Regions from separate parts of the Streptomyces sp. CA-106110 genome, predicted to be linked through region 1. Evidence: riboswitches for the same ligand, from Rfam matches in the RefSeq annotation. Region 1 holds a riboswitch; the other holds the start of a gene.

The links. Region 1 has a riboswitch for thiamine pyrophosphate ahead of thiO (glycine oxidase ThiO). Riboswitches for the same ligand answer to the same signal wherever they lie in the genome.
Region 2: it holds a riboswitch for thiamine pyrophosphate, as region 1 does, so the genes downstream of both, ACQEXA_RS09465 (purine-cytosine permease family protein) here and thiO (glycine oxidase ThiO) in region 1, are expected to answer to the same signal.

What each region holds. Positions count from the first base shown of each region.
Region 1 covers NZ_JBNJNB010000001.1:8,628,218-8,633,124, forward strand. The annotation lists gene pknB (Stk1 family PASTA domain-containing Ser/Thr kinase) at 1-298, opposite strand, end outside; gene ACQEXA_RS39820 (thiazole synthase) at 414-1,208, opposite strand; gene thiS (sulfur carrier protein ThiS) at 1,212-1,412, opposite strand; gene thiO (glycine oxidase ThiO) at 1,409-2,575, opposite strand; TPP riboswitch at 2,574-2,685, opposite strand; gene ACQEXA_RS39835 (hypothetical protein) at 2,737-3,087, shown strand; gene ACQEXA_RS39840 (NAD(P)/FAD-dependent oxidoreductase) at 3,120-4,346, shown strand; gene ACQEXA_RS39845 (Rv2175c family DNA-binding protein) at 4,572-4,907, shown strand, end outside.
Region 2 covers NZ_JBNJNB010000001.1:2,031,087-2,035,993, reverse strand. The annotation lists gene gndA (NADP-dependent phosphogluconate dehydrogenase) at 1-112, opposite strand, end outside; gene ACQEXA_RS09475 (arsenic transporter) at 293-1,549, opposite strand; gene thiD (bifunctional hydroxymethylpyrimidine kinase/phosphomethylpyrimidine kinase) at 1,667-2,461, opposite strand; gene ACQEXA_RS09465 (purine-cytosine permease family protein) at 2,458-3,852, opposite strand; TPP riboswitch at 3,844-3,938, opposite strand; gene ACQEXA_RS09460 (endonuclease) at 4,108-4,734, opposite strand; gene ACQEXA_RS09455 (DUF3140 domain-containing protein) at 4,772-4,907, opposite strand, start outside.

The sequences.
Region 1 (4,907 bases):
CGGCGACGTACTCCATGGCGAGGTACACGTACGACCTGTCGGTCCCTTGGTCGAAGACCTGCACCACGTTCGGGTGGGCGAGGCGGGCGACCGACTTGGCCTCGCGTATGAAGCGCTCGACGAACGAGCCGTCGGCGGCCAGCGCCGGGTGCATCACCTTCAGCGCGAGCACACGGTCGAGGCGGGTGTCCACGGCCCGGTAGACCGTGGCCATCCCGCCGACCGCGATGCGCGCGTCGACGCGGTAGCGGCCGTCGAGCACCTGGCCGACGAGGGGGTCCTGAAGGGTCGTATCCACGCAGGTGAGTCTACGAGGGCGCACTGACGGTCCCCGGTGTTACTGCTCCACCGGGGCATGACTGCAGCCGTCCTGTGACGCACGCCGCATGCGTGCGCCCCCACGGAAGGCGCCCTCAGAAGGCGGGCCGCTCCGGGTCCAGCCGTGCCACACCACCGGTCGGGGACGACGCCTCGGCGAAGTGCCGGCGCGGGATACGGCCCGCCCGCAGCGCCAGCCGGCCCGCCTCCACGGCGTGCCGCATCGCCTCCGCCATCAGCACCGGCTCCTGTGCCCGGGTCACCGCCGAGGCGAGCATCACACCCGCGCACCCCAGCTCCATGGCGAGGGCCACGTCCGACGCGGTACCCGCGCCCGCGTCCAGAATGACCGGCACACGCGCGTGCTCCACGATCAGCTGGAAGTTGTGCGGGTTGCGGATCCCGAGCCCGGAGCCGATCGGCGAGCCGAGCGGCATGATCGCGGCGCAGCCGACGTCCTCCAGTTTCCGGGCGAGGACGGGGTCGTCGTTCGTGTACGGCAGCACCGTGAAACCCTCGTCGACCAGGGTCTCGGCCGCCTCCAGCAGCTCGATCGGGTCGGGCAGCAGGGTCCGCTCGTCGGCGATGACCTCCAGCTTGACCAGGTCCGTGCCGAGCGCCTCCCGTGCGAGGCGGGCGGTGAGCACGGCCTCGCCCGCGGTGAAGCAGCCCGCCGTGTTGGGCAGCACCCGGATGCCCAGCCCGTCGAGCACGGAGAGGACCGAGCCGTGCACCGAGGCGTCGACGCGCCGCATCGCCACCGTCGTCAGCTCCGTGCCGGAGGCCACCAGCGCCCGCTCCAGCACATCGAGGCTCGGTGCGCCGCCGGTGCCCATGATCAGCCGGGACGAGTAGGTGGTACCACCGAGGACGAAGGGATCGTCGGCCATGGGTCAGCCTCCTTGGACTGCGGTGAGGACCTCGACACGGTCACCCTCCGAGAGGGACGTCGACGGCCACTGCGTACGCGGGACGACGGTTTCGTTGAGGGCGGCGGCCACTCCCGAGGGCGCCGCGGTGAGGGTCCGCACGACGGCGTCGAGAGCGATACCGGGGGTCACCTGGCGGCGCTCGCCGTTGACCGAGATGTTCATACGGGCTGCTCCGTGAGTGCTGCGGCGGCGAAGCGCCGGGGGGTGAAGGGACGGGCCTCGTCGGGGAGGTCGCCGGTGGTCAGGACGTGCGCCATGGCATCACCGGTGACCGGGGTGAGCAGGACGCCGTTGCGGTAGTGCCCGGTGGCCAGGAGAAGGCCGTCGAGCTCGGTCGGGCCGAGCAGCGGCGCGTTGTCCGGCGAGCCCGGGCGCAGTCCGGCGCGGGTCTCGGTGAGCGGCAGCTCGGTGATCCCGGGGACCAGCTCGTGGGCGTCCCGCAGCAGCTCGTACACACCGCCCGCGGTGACCGTGGTGTCCCAGCCCAGTTCCTCGCTGGTGGCGCCCACGACGAGCTCGCCGTTCTCGCGCGGCACCAGATAGACCTGGCTGCCCCGGACGACGGCACGAACGGTACGGCTCAGGAACGGTGCGTACCGCTTCGGCACCGTCAGCCGCAGCACCTGGCCCTTCACCGGCCGCACGGGCGGCAGAACCTCGTCCGGGACCCCCGCGAGGCGGCCGCTGAGGCTGCCGGCGGCGAGGACGATCCGGGCGGCGGTCAGGTCCGTGCCCTCGCCGGTCCTGATCCCGGTCGCCCGATCGCGCACCACCGTGAGCCGCTCGGCCCACGTCCGGTGGAAGACGACCCCGGCGCGTTCACACGCCGTGACCAGGGCGGCGACCAGGCGGCGCGGGTCGATCTGGTGGTCGCCGTCGACTCTGAGCCCCCCGCGCACGCCCGGCGCGAGCATCGGCTCCAGTCGCCGGCAGTCCCGCCCGTTCAGCCACTCCGACGCGAGGCCGGACCGCTGCTGGAGGGCGTGCAGTTCACGCAGGTGGGCGCGGTCGTCGGCGTCGAGTGCGACGGCGAGCGTGCCGCACCTGCGATAACCGAGGTCCTGGCCGGTGGCCTCGGCCAGCTCGGCGGCAAAGTCCGGGTAGCGGCGCGCGGACTCCAGATTGAGGGCGAGCAGGGTCTGCTCCCCGTAGTGCAGTTCGGTGACGGCGGCGAGCATTCCGGCGGCCACCTGGGCCGCTCCGCCGCCCGGTTCGGGATCCACCACTGCGGTGGCGAAACCGCGTTGCGCCGCCCGCCAGGCGGTCACCAGTCCGATGATCCCGCCCCCGACGACGAGGACGTCTGACGTGGGTGTAGACGACATGGGCGTCCAGCTCCCTCCCTTCGCCGGCATGACCCGGATCAGGTTCGTACGGTCGGAGGCCGCCAGCCTCCCTCTCAGCCCGGTGCGCCCGGGCTCCCGCGAGTGCTTTACGTTGGCCACCCTAACCTGTGCCGTTTGCCTCAGTAAGGGAGTCTCCGTACATGACCCGATCGCTCGACGGTCTCACCTTTGCCCCGGTGCGGGACCAGGCGCCGGGTCAGGTGGGTACCCGTACCCGGTTCGCCTACCACGAGAAGGGCGGCGAGATCTGGGCGGAGTACGCGGGCGGAGACGTCGTACGCGGTCATCTGGTGGGTACCAGAAAAGGTGACCTCCTCGACTTCCGGTACGTGCAGCTCAAGCAGGACGGGACCACCTCGTCCGGGCACTGTGTCTCGCAGGTCCTGGAACTTCCCGACGGGCGGGTGCGCCTGGAGGAGTCGTGGGAGTGGGAGTCCCAGTCGGGCAGCGGGACGAGTGTTGTGGAAGAGGTCACTCAGCACGCCCGCTGACTGACGATTTGTCAGTTGAGTATGGTGATCAGGTGAGCGAGCAGACGCAGGCACGGGGCGATGGGGCGCGGCGCGTCGTCGTCGTGGGCGCGGGCATGGCCGGGGTGCAGACCGCGGTCGCCCTGCGGGAGCAGGGCTTCACGGGCGGTGTGACGCTGATCGGCGCGGAGCCGCACCAGCCGTACGACAGGCCGCCGCTGTCCAAGGCGGTGCTGCTCGGCAGGGCCGAGGGCTCCGCCTTCGACGTCGATTTCGAGGCCCTCGACATCGAACTCCGGCTGGGCTGCGAGGTGGTCGGGCTGCGCCCCGGCAACCACGAGCTGGACACCGCCGAGGGGCCCGTCGGCTATGACGTCCTGGTGCTCGCGACCGGCGCCGAACCGATCCAGCTGCCGGGTGCCGAGGGCGCGCCCGGCGTGCACCTGCTGCGCACGCTGGACGACGCCGAGCGGCTGCGCCCCGTCCTCGCCCAGCAGCACGACATCGTGGTCGTGGGCGCGGGCTGGATCGGTGCCGAATTCGCCACCGCCGCGCGCGAGGCGGGCTGCGCGGTGACCGTGGTGGAGGCCGCCGACCGGCCGCTGGCCGGAGCGCTGCCCGAAGAAGTGGCCGCGCCGATGACCGCCTGGTACGCGGACAGCGGCGCGGAGCTGCGCACGCACGCGCGCGTGGAGCGCGTCGAATCGGGGGCCGTGGTGCTCGACGACGGCTCGCGGGTGCCCGCGGGCGCGGTGGTCGTAGGTATCGGGGCGCGCCCGGCCACGGCGTGGCTCGCCGGCTCGGGCATCGCCCTGGGCGTCCACGGAGAGGTGCTGGCCGACGAACACCTGCGCACCTCGCTGCCGGACGTGTACGCGGTCGGCGACTGCGCGTCGTTCCCGTCCGGCCGCTATGAGGAGCGCCTGCTGGTCCACCACTGGGACAACGCCCTCCAGGGTCCCCGCACGGTGGCAGCGAACATCATCGGCCATACCCCGGTGGCGTACGACCCGGTGCCCTACTTCTGGTCGGAGCAGTTCGGCCGCTTCGTCCAGTACGTGGGTCACCATGCGGGCGCCGACACGACGGTGTGGCGCGGTGACCCGGAGGGCGCCGCCTGGTCGGTGTGCTGGCTGCGCTCGGACCGCCTGGTGGCGCTCCTGGCGGTGGGCCGCCCCCGGGACCTGGCCCAGGGCCGCCGCCTGATCGAATCGGGCACCCCCATGGACCCGGACCTGCTGTCGGACCCGTCCCGCCCGCTGAAAGAGGCGACGGCCTGACCACCGGTTCCGGGGGCCGGCATCCGGTGGTGGTGCGCGGCTGCGTGGGTGGCGCACGGCTCTGCAAGCCGCCGTCGGCGCCCGTCACGGTGCTGCCGCGCGGCTGACCACACGGTCCGGAGGTGGCCCGTACCGGCAACACCGCATCCGCCGCCGGAGGCAACCGGAACTCCTCCGGAGGTGCCCCGCTTCCGACTGTCGGTCCGGGATGGCACGCTTGATCCCGTGACCGAGATTGACGCAAACATCGATGCTCTCGTCCCTGCCTGGCTCACCCTGCCCGACATCGCCGAAGCGCTGGACGTCGAGGTGACCCGCGTGCGGCAGCTGGTCAAGGAGGGCCAGCTCATCGCCGTTCGCCGAGGTGAGAACCGCGCGCTGCACGTCCCCGCCGCCTTCATCGACGGGGACAAGGTCGTCAAGGGCCTGTCCGGCACCTTGACGCTCCTGCGGGACGACGGCTTCACGGACGAAGAGATGATCGAGTGGCTCTTCACCCCTGACCCGACCCTGCCTGGCACCCCCGCGCAGGCTCTCAGCGAGAATCGGGGTACGGAGGTG
Region 2 (4,907 bases), 6.6 Mb from region 1:
CCGGGGTGCGGTTGTGCACGGCGACGGTGTACCCGTGCCGCGCGAAGTTCCGGGCCAGGTTGCGGCCCATCACCGCGAGCCCGGTGACGCCGATCTGCGCGGTCGCCTGCATGCTGTGCTCCTTGGGTCCTGATCCACTGCGCCCGGGTGTCCGCCGGGCGAAGCGGATGTCGCTCGGTGCGTCTCGTACCGCTGTCCCGCTCAGGTACGGACGGCGGGGCGGGAGTTGCTCAGCGCGCGGCCGCGTTCCGTGCCGTTCGCGGGGCCCGGTCCGCCAGGCGCCATGAGCGGCTCAGGCGCCGATGACGTGGAGGGAGACCCACAGCGCCGCCACAGCGCCCAGCAGAGCGGTGGGTACGGCGATCGCCCCGAGCCGGGTGAACTCCTTGAGGTCGACCGTGTGCTCGTGCTGGTGGACGATGCGGCGCCACAGCAGGGTGGCCAGGGAGCCGGCATAGGTGAGATTGGGCCCGATGTTCACGCCGAGCAGCACGGCGAGCACCGCGCCGGGGCCCGACGGGACGGCCAGCGGCAGCAGAACCAGGACCGCGGGCAGGTTGTTGATCAGGTTGGCCAGCAGGGCCGCCAGAGCCGCCACGCCCAGCAGCGCCGGCAGACCGGTCCCGTCCGGGATGACCCGCCCGAGGGCGTCCGCGAGCCCGTTGTCGACCACCGCCCGCACCACGACGCCCAGCGCCAGGACGAACGCAAGGAAGGACGGCGCCGCCGCGCGCACCACCGTGAGCGGGGTGGCGCGGCGCCTGACGAGCGCACGCCCGGCCAGGACCAGCGCCCCGGCCAGCGCCGACCATGCGGGGTCGACGCCGAAGGCGGAAGCGATCACGAACCCGGCGAGCGTGCAGGCCACCGTCACCAGGGCGAACAGTGGCAGCCGCGGCGGCTCCCCCCGGTCCTGGGCCGTGGCTCCGGCGTCCAGGTCGCGGCGGAAGAAGCGCCGGAAGACGACGTACTCGGCGGTGACGGCCACCAGCCAGGGCAGGGCCATCAGGGCGGCGAAGCGCGTGAAGCTCAGCCCGGCCGCGCCGAAGGCGAGCAGATTGGTGAGATTGGAGACCGGCAGCAGCAGTGAGGCCGTGTTCGACAGATGCGTGCACGCGTAGAGGTGGGGTCTGGGTCGGGCCCCCATCCGGGCCGCCGTCGCGAACACCACGGGCGTCAGCAGTACGACCGTGGCGTCCAGGCTGAGCACGGCGGTGATCACCGAGGCGAGGGCGAACACCGCGGTCAGCAGCCGCCCGGGACGTCCCGCGGCCCAGCGCGCCATCCACGCGCCGCACGCGCGGAAGAGCCCCTCCAGGTCGCAGAAGTGCGCGAGCACCAGGACGGCCGCGAGGAAACCGACCACCGGACCGAGACGCTCCGCCTCGGCCTGGGCGTGGGCGGGGGTGATGGCACCGGTCGCGATCGCGATCCCGGCCGCGGGAACCGCGACGACCGCCTCCGGCAGCCCGAAGGGACGCACCACCGCGCCGGCCAGTACGGCGGCGAGGAGGACGACGGAGAGGACCTCGGCGAGCGCGGTGTTCAGGGATCGATCCTTCCGGAAGGGGCTCGGCGCAGCCCTTCCATCACATCAGGCCGGTCCGTAATACCTCGAATCGGTGCGTGCCGGACGGGACGCGGGAGCGCGGTCAGACCCGCCCCTTCAGGTGTTCCCGCGCAGCATCCATCCGTGGTCCACCGGCCCGATGCCGGAGCCCAGTGCGAAGCCCTGGGCGATCGCCTCCGTGACGTAGTCCTTGGCCTGCCGCACCGCCTCCGGCACCGCGAGGCCCTGGGCGAGCCCCACCGCGACCGCCGAGGCGAGCGTGCAGCCCGTGCCATGGGTGTGGCGGTTGTCGTGGCGCGGGGCGCGCAGCCAGTGCTCCTCGTGGCCGTCGGTCAGCAGATCCACCGCCTCACCCTCCAGGTGCCCGCCCTTCACGAGCACCCACCGGGTCCCGTACGACAGCAGGCGCCGGGCCGCCTCACGCATGCCCGGCTCGTCCTTCACCGTGACGCCGGTCAGCTCGGCCACCTCGTCCAGGTTCGGCGTGGTCACCGTCGCACACGGCAGCAGCCGGGTCCGTACGGCGTCCAGCGCGTCGTCGGCGAGCAGCCGGTCGCCGTGCTTGGAGACGCTCACCGGGTCCACCACGACCGGGGCCGCCTGGTCCGCGAGCAGTTCGGCCACCGTGGTGACCAGCGCGGGCGAGGCGAGCATGCCGGTCTTGACCGCCTGGACGCCGATGTCGTCGACGACGCTGCGGTACTGGGCCCGCACCGCTTCCACGGGAAGCTCCCAGGCTCCCTGCACACCGACGGAGTTCTGCGCCGTGACCGCCGTGACCACGCTCATCCCATGGGCGCCGAGCGCCAGCATGGTCTTCAGGTCGGCCTGGATGCCGGCGCCGCCCCCCGAGTCGGACCCGGCGATCGTCAGAACACGCGGCGGCGTCATGCGCGCCCCTCCTCACGGACGCGTAGCGGGGCGTACACGGCGAGAGCCACCAGGAACGCCACGTAGTACGAGATGTCTGCGCCGTGCAACGCGTCGGCGACGGGGCCCACGTACAGGCCGGTGTCCATGAACGGCACCGCCGCGGCGAACGCACCGGCGAAGGCCAGCAGCGGCGGCCACATGGACCGCGGCCGGGCCGACTCGGCGACGAGATCGGTGACCGAACCGCGCCGTACCAGCCAGTCGACGACCACGATCGCCACGAATCCCGGGATCCAGTACCCGACGAACAGCAGCACGTTCTGGAACCGTGCGGTGGTGTCGGCCGCGTGCATCCACAGCACCAGCGGGAAGCCGAGCGCCGCGGCGAGCGCGGCCGCCACGGGACGCGGCACGCGCACACCCACGGTCTGCAGCGCCAGGGAACCGCTGTAGTCGTTCATGGCGTTGCTGCACAGTGCGGCCAGTCCCACGGCCAGCAGCCCGAACGCGCCCGGTGCGCCCCCGCCCAGCAGCTTGTCCACCCCGGCGGCCGTCTGGTCGGTCAGCGCCGAGGCGCCCCACAGGCCGAGGACCTGCACGGCCAGGAAGGACACCACGAGGCCGAGCAGCGTGCACCAGAACATCCGGGACCGGGAGGTGGTGCTCGGCAGATAGCGGCTGAAGTCGCTGGCGTAGGGGGCCCAGGACAGGGTCAGGCTGAGCGCGATGGTGCTGGTCAGCACGAAGGCGCCCGCCCGGTCGGCACCGTGCGCGCTGCCGCTCGTGGCGAGGTGGACGCCGGCCGGCATGCGCACGGCGATCAGGGCGAAGGCGGCCGCGAGCACAAAGGTCATGACGATCTGGAGCCGGTGGATCGCCTCGTAGCCAAGGACCCCGAGCGCTCCCTGCCCCAGCATCATGACCAGGACGCCGAGCCAGAACGGCCAGCCGCACAGCCGTGCCAGCGCGTCTCCGCCGAACAGCCCGATCAGCGCGTCCCAGGCGACCGACGACAGCCACTGCAGCACCCCGGGCAGGACGACCGCACGCCCGAAGGCCAGCCGGGCCAGGGGGAGCTGGGCGGCGCCGGTGCGGCTGCCCCAGGTGCCGAGGTAGGCGGTGGGCACCGCGCCGAGCACGGTGCCGAGGACGACGGCGGCGAGCGCGGTGGTGAAGTCGAGCCCGAGGGTGATGCCGATGGTCCCGGTGAACACACCGGTCATCGTCAGATTGGGGGCGAACCACACGGTGAACAGCCGCCCCGCGCCGCCGTAGCGGTTGCTCTCGGGGACAGGCTCGATGCCGTGGCCCTCGACCCTGAGGTCGCCGGGAGCGGTGGGCATCCGCCCGTCGAAGACGGCCCGTCGGCCGTCGGCGGGCAGCCCGCCGGAAACATGCGCCAATGGCATGAAAGACATCCCTCCGCCAGTACGAACTGGTTCAGGTTCAACGGGTGTGATCTCAGCCCGCAGATGGGGCACCCCGTGTCCGGTACGGCGGCAAGAGTAACCCGAGGCTTGCGATGTGCCATACGGAAGGGCCGCCGTTCGCTGCGCGGCGGCCCTTCCGAAGGGGTACGTCAGTGGCTGCGGCGGAGCCCGACGGCTCCGGTGAACGCAAGCGGGGCCAGGCCACGGGCCCGCCGCGCGGATGGCTGGCTGCCGCTACCCGGCGTGCCGCTGGACTTCCTGTGCCATCTCCTTGTCGAGTGCCGCGCGCACCAACGCGGCGGCCAGCACGGCCGGTTCGGTGTCCTCGGCGAGCGCCGCCAGCTTCTCCGGGTCCTTGGGCAGTCCGAGGCGCTCCGCTCCGGACAGGGCCTTGTCGTCCAGGTAGGGAGCCACCTCCGGCCAGACCCGTTGTACTTCGCGCAGGAAGATGTCCGCGCCGGCCGGACCGATCCCCGGTATCTCCTGCAGCAGCCGGCGCAGGGCGGAGACGTCGCCGTCGGCCTCCTCCCGCAGGTGCCGCAGATCGCCTCCCCAACGCTCCAGCAGCAGTTCCGCCCCGTCGCCCAGCTGGGTCGCCGTCCGCTCGTCGTAGCGCCGGTAGCCGCCTCGTCCCAGCGCGTCGACCCGCTCCTGCCAGTCGGCCCCGGCCATGCGCCGCGGATCCCGCAGGCCCGCCTCGTGCAGCGCCCGCACCGTGGCCAGTGCGATCGACCCACGGATGCGGGCGCTCAGAAGGACGGCCATGAGCAGCAGCCGGTAGAGCGGCTGAGGGGCGTCCTTGAGCTGGATGCCCGCCTCTTCGGCGTAGGTGCGGCCGTGTTCCGAGATGAGTTCCCCCATGACGTGGGCCGCGTTGTCGCCCCGGTTCACGGCGGCCTCACCCCGACGGTTTGAGCGGGTCGTGGCCGATGGCCATCAGGCGATGACGGCGGTCGCCCTCCATGGCCTCCGGCTCGTCGTACCGGTCCTGCTCTGCGGTCACCGTGTCCACGACCTCGTACATCACCCTGACG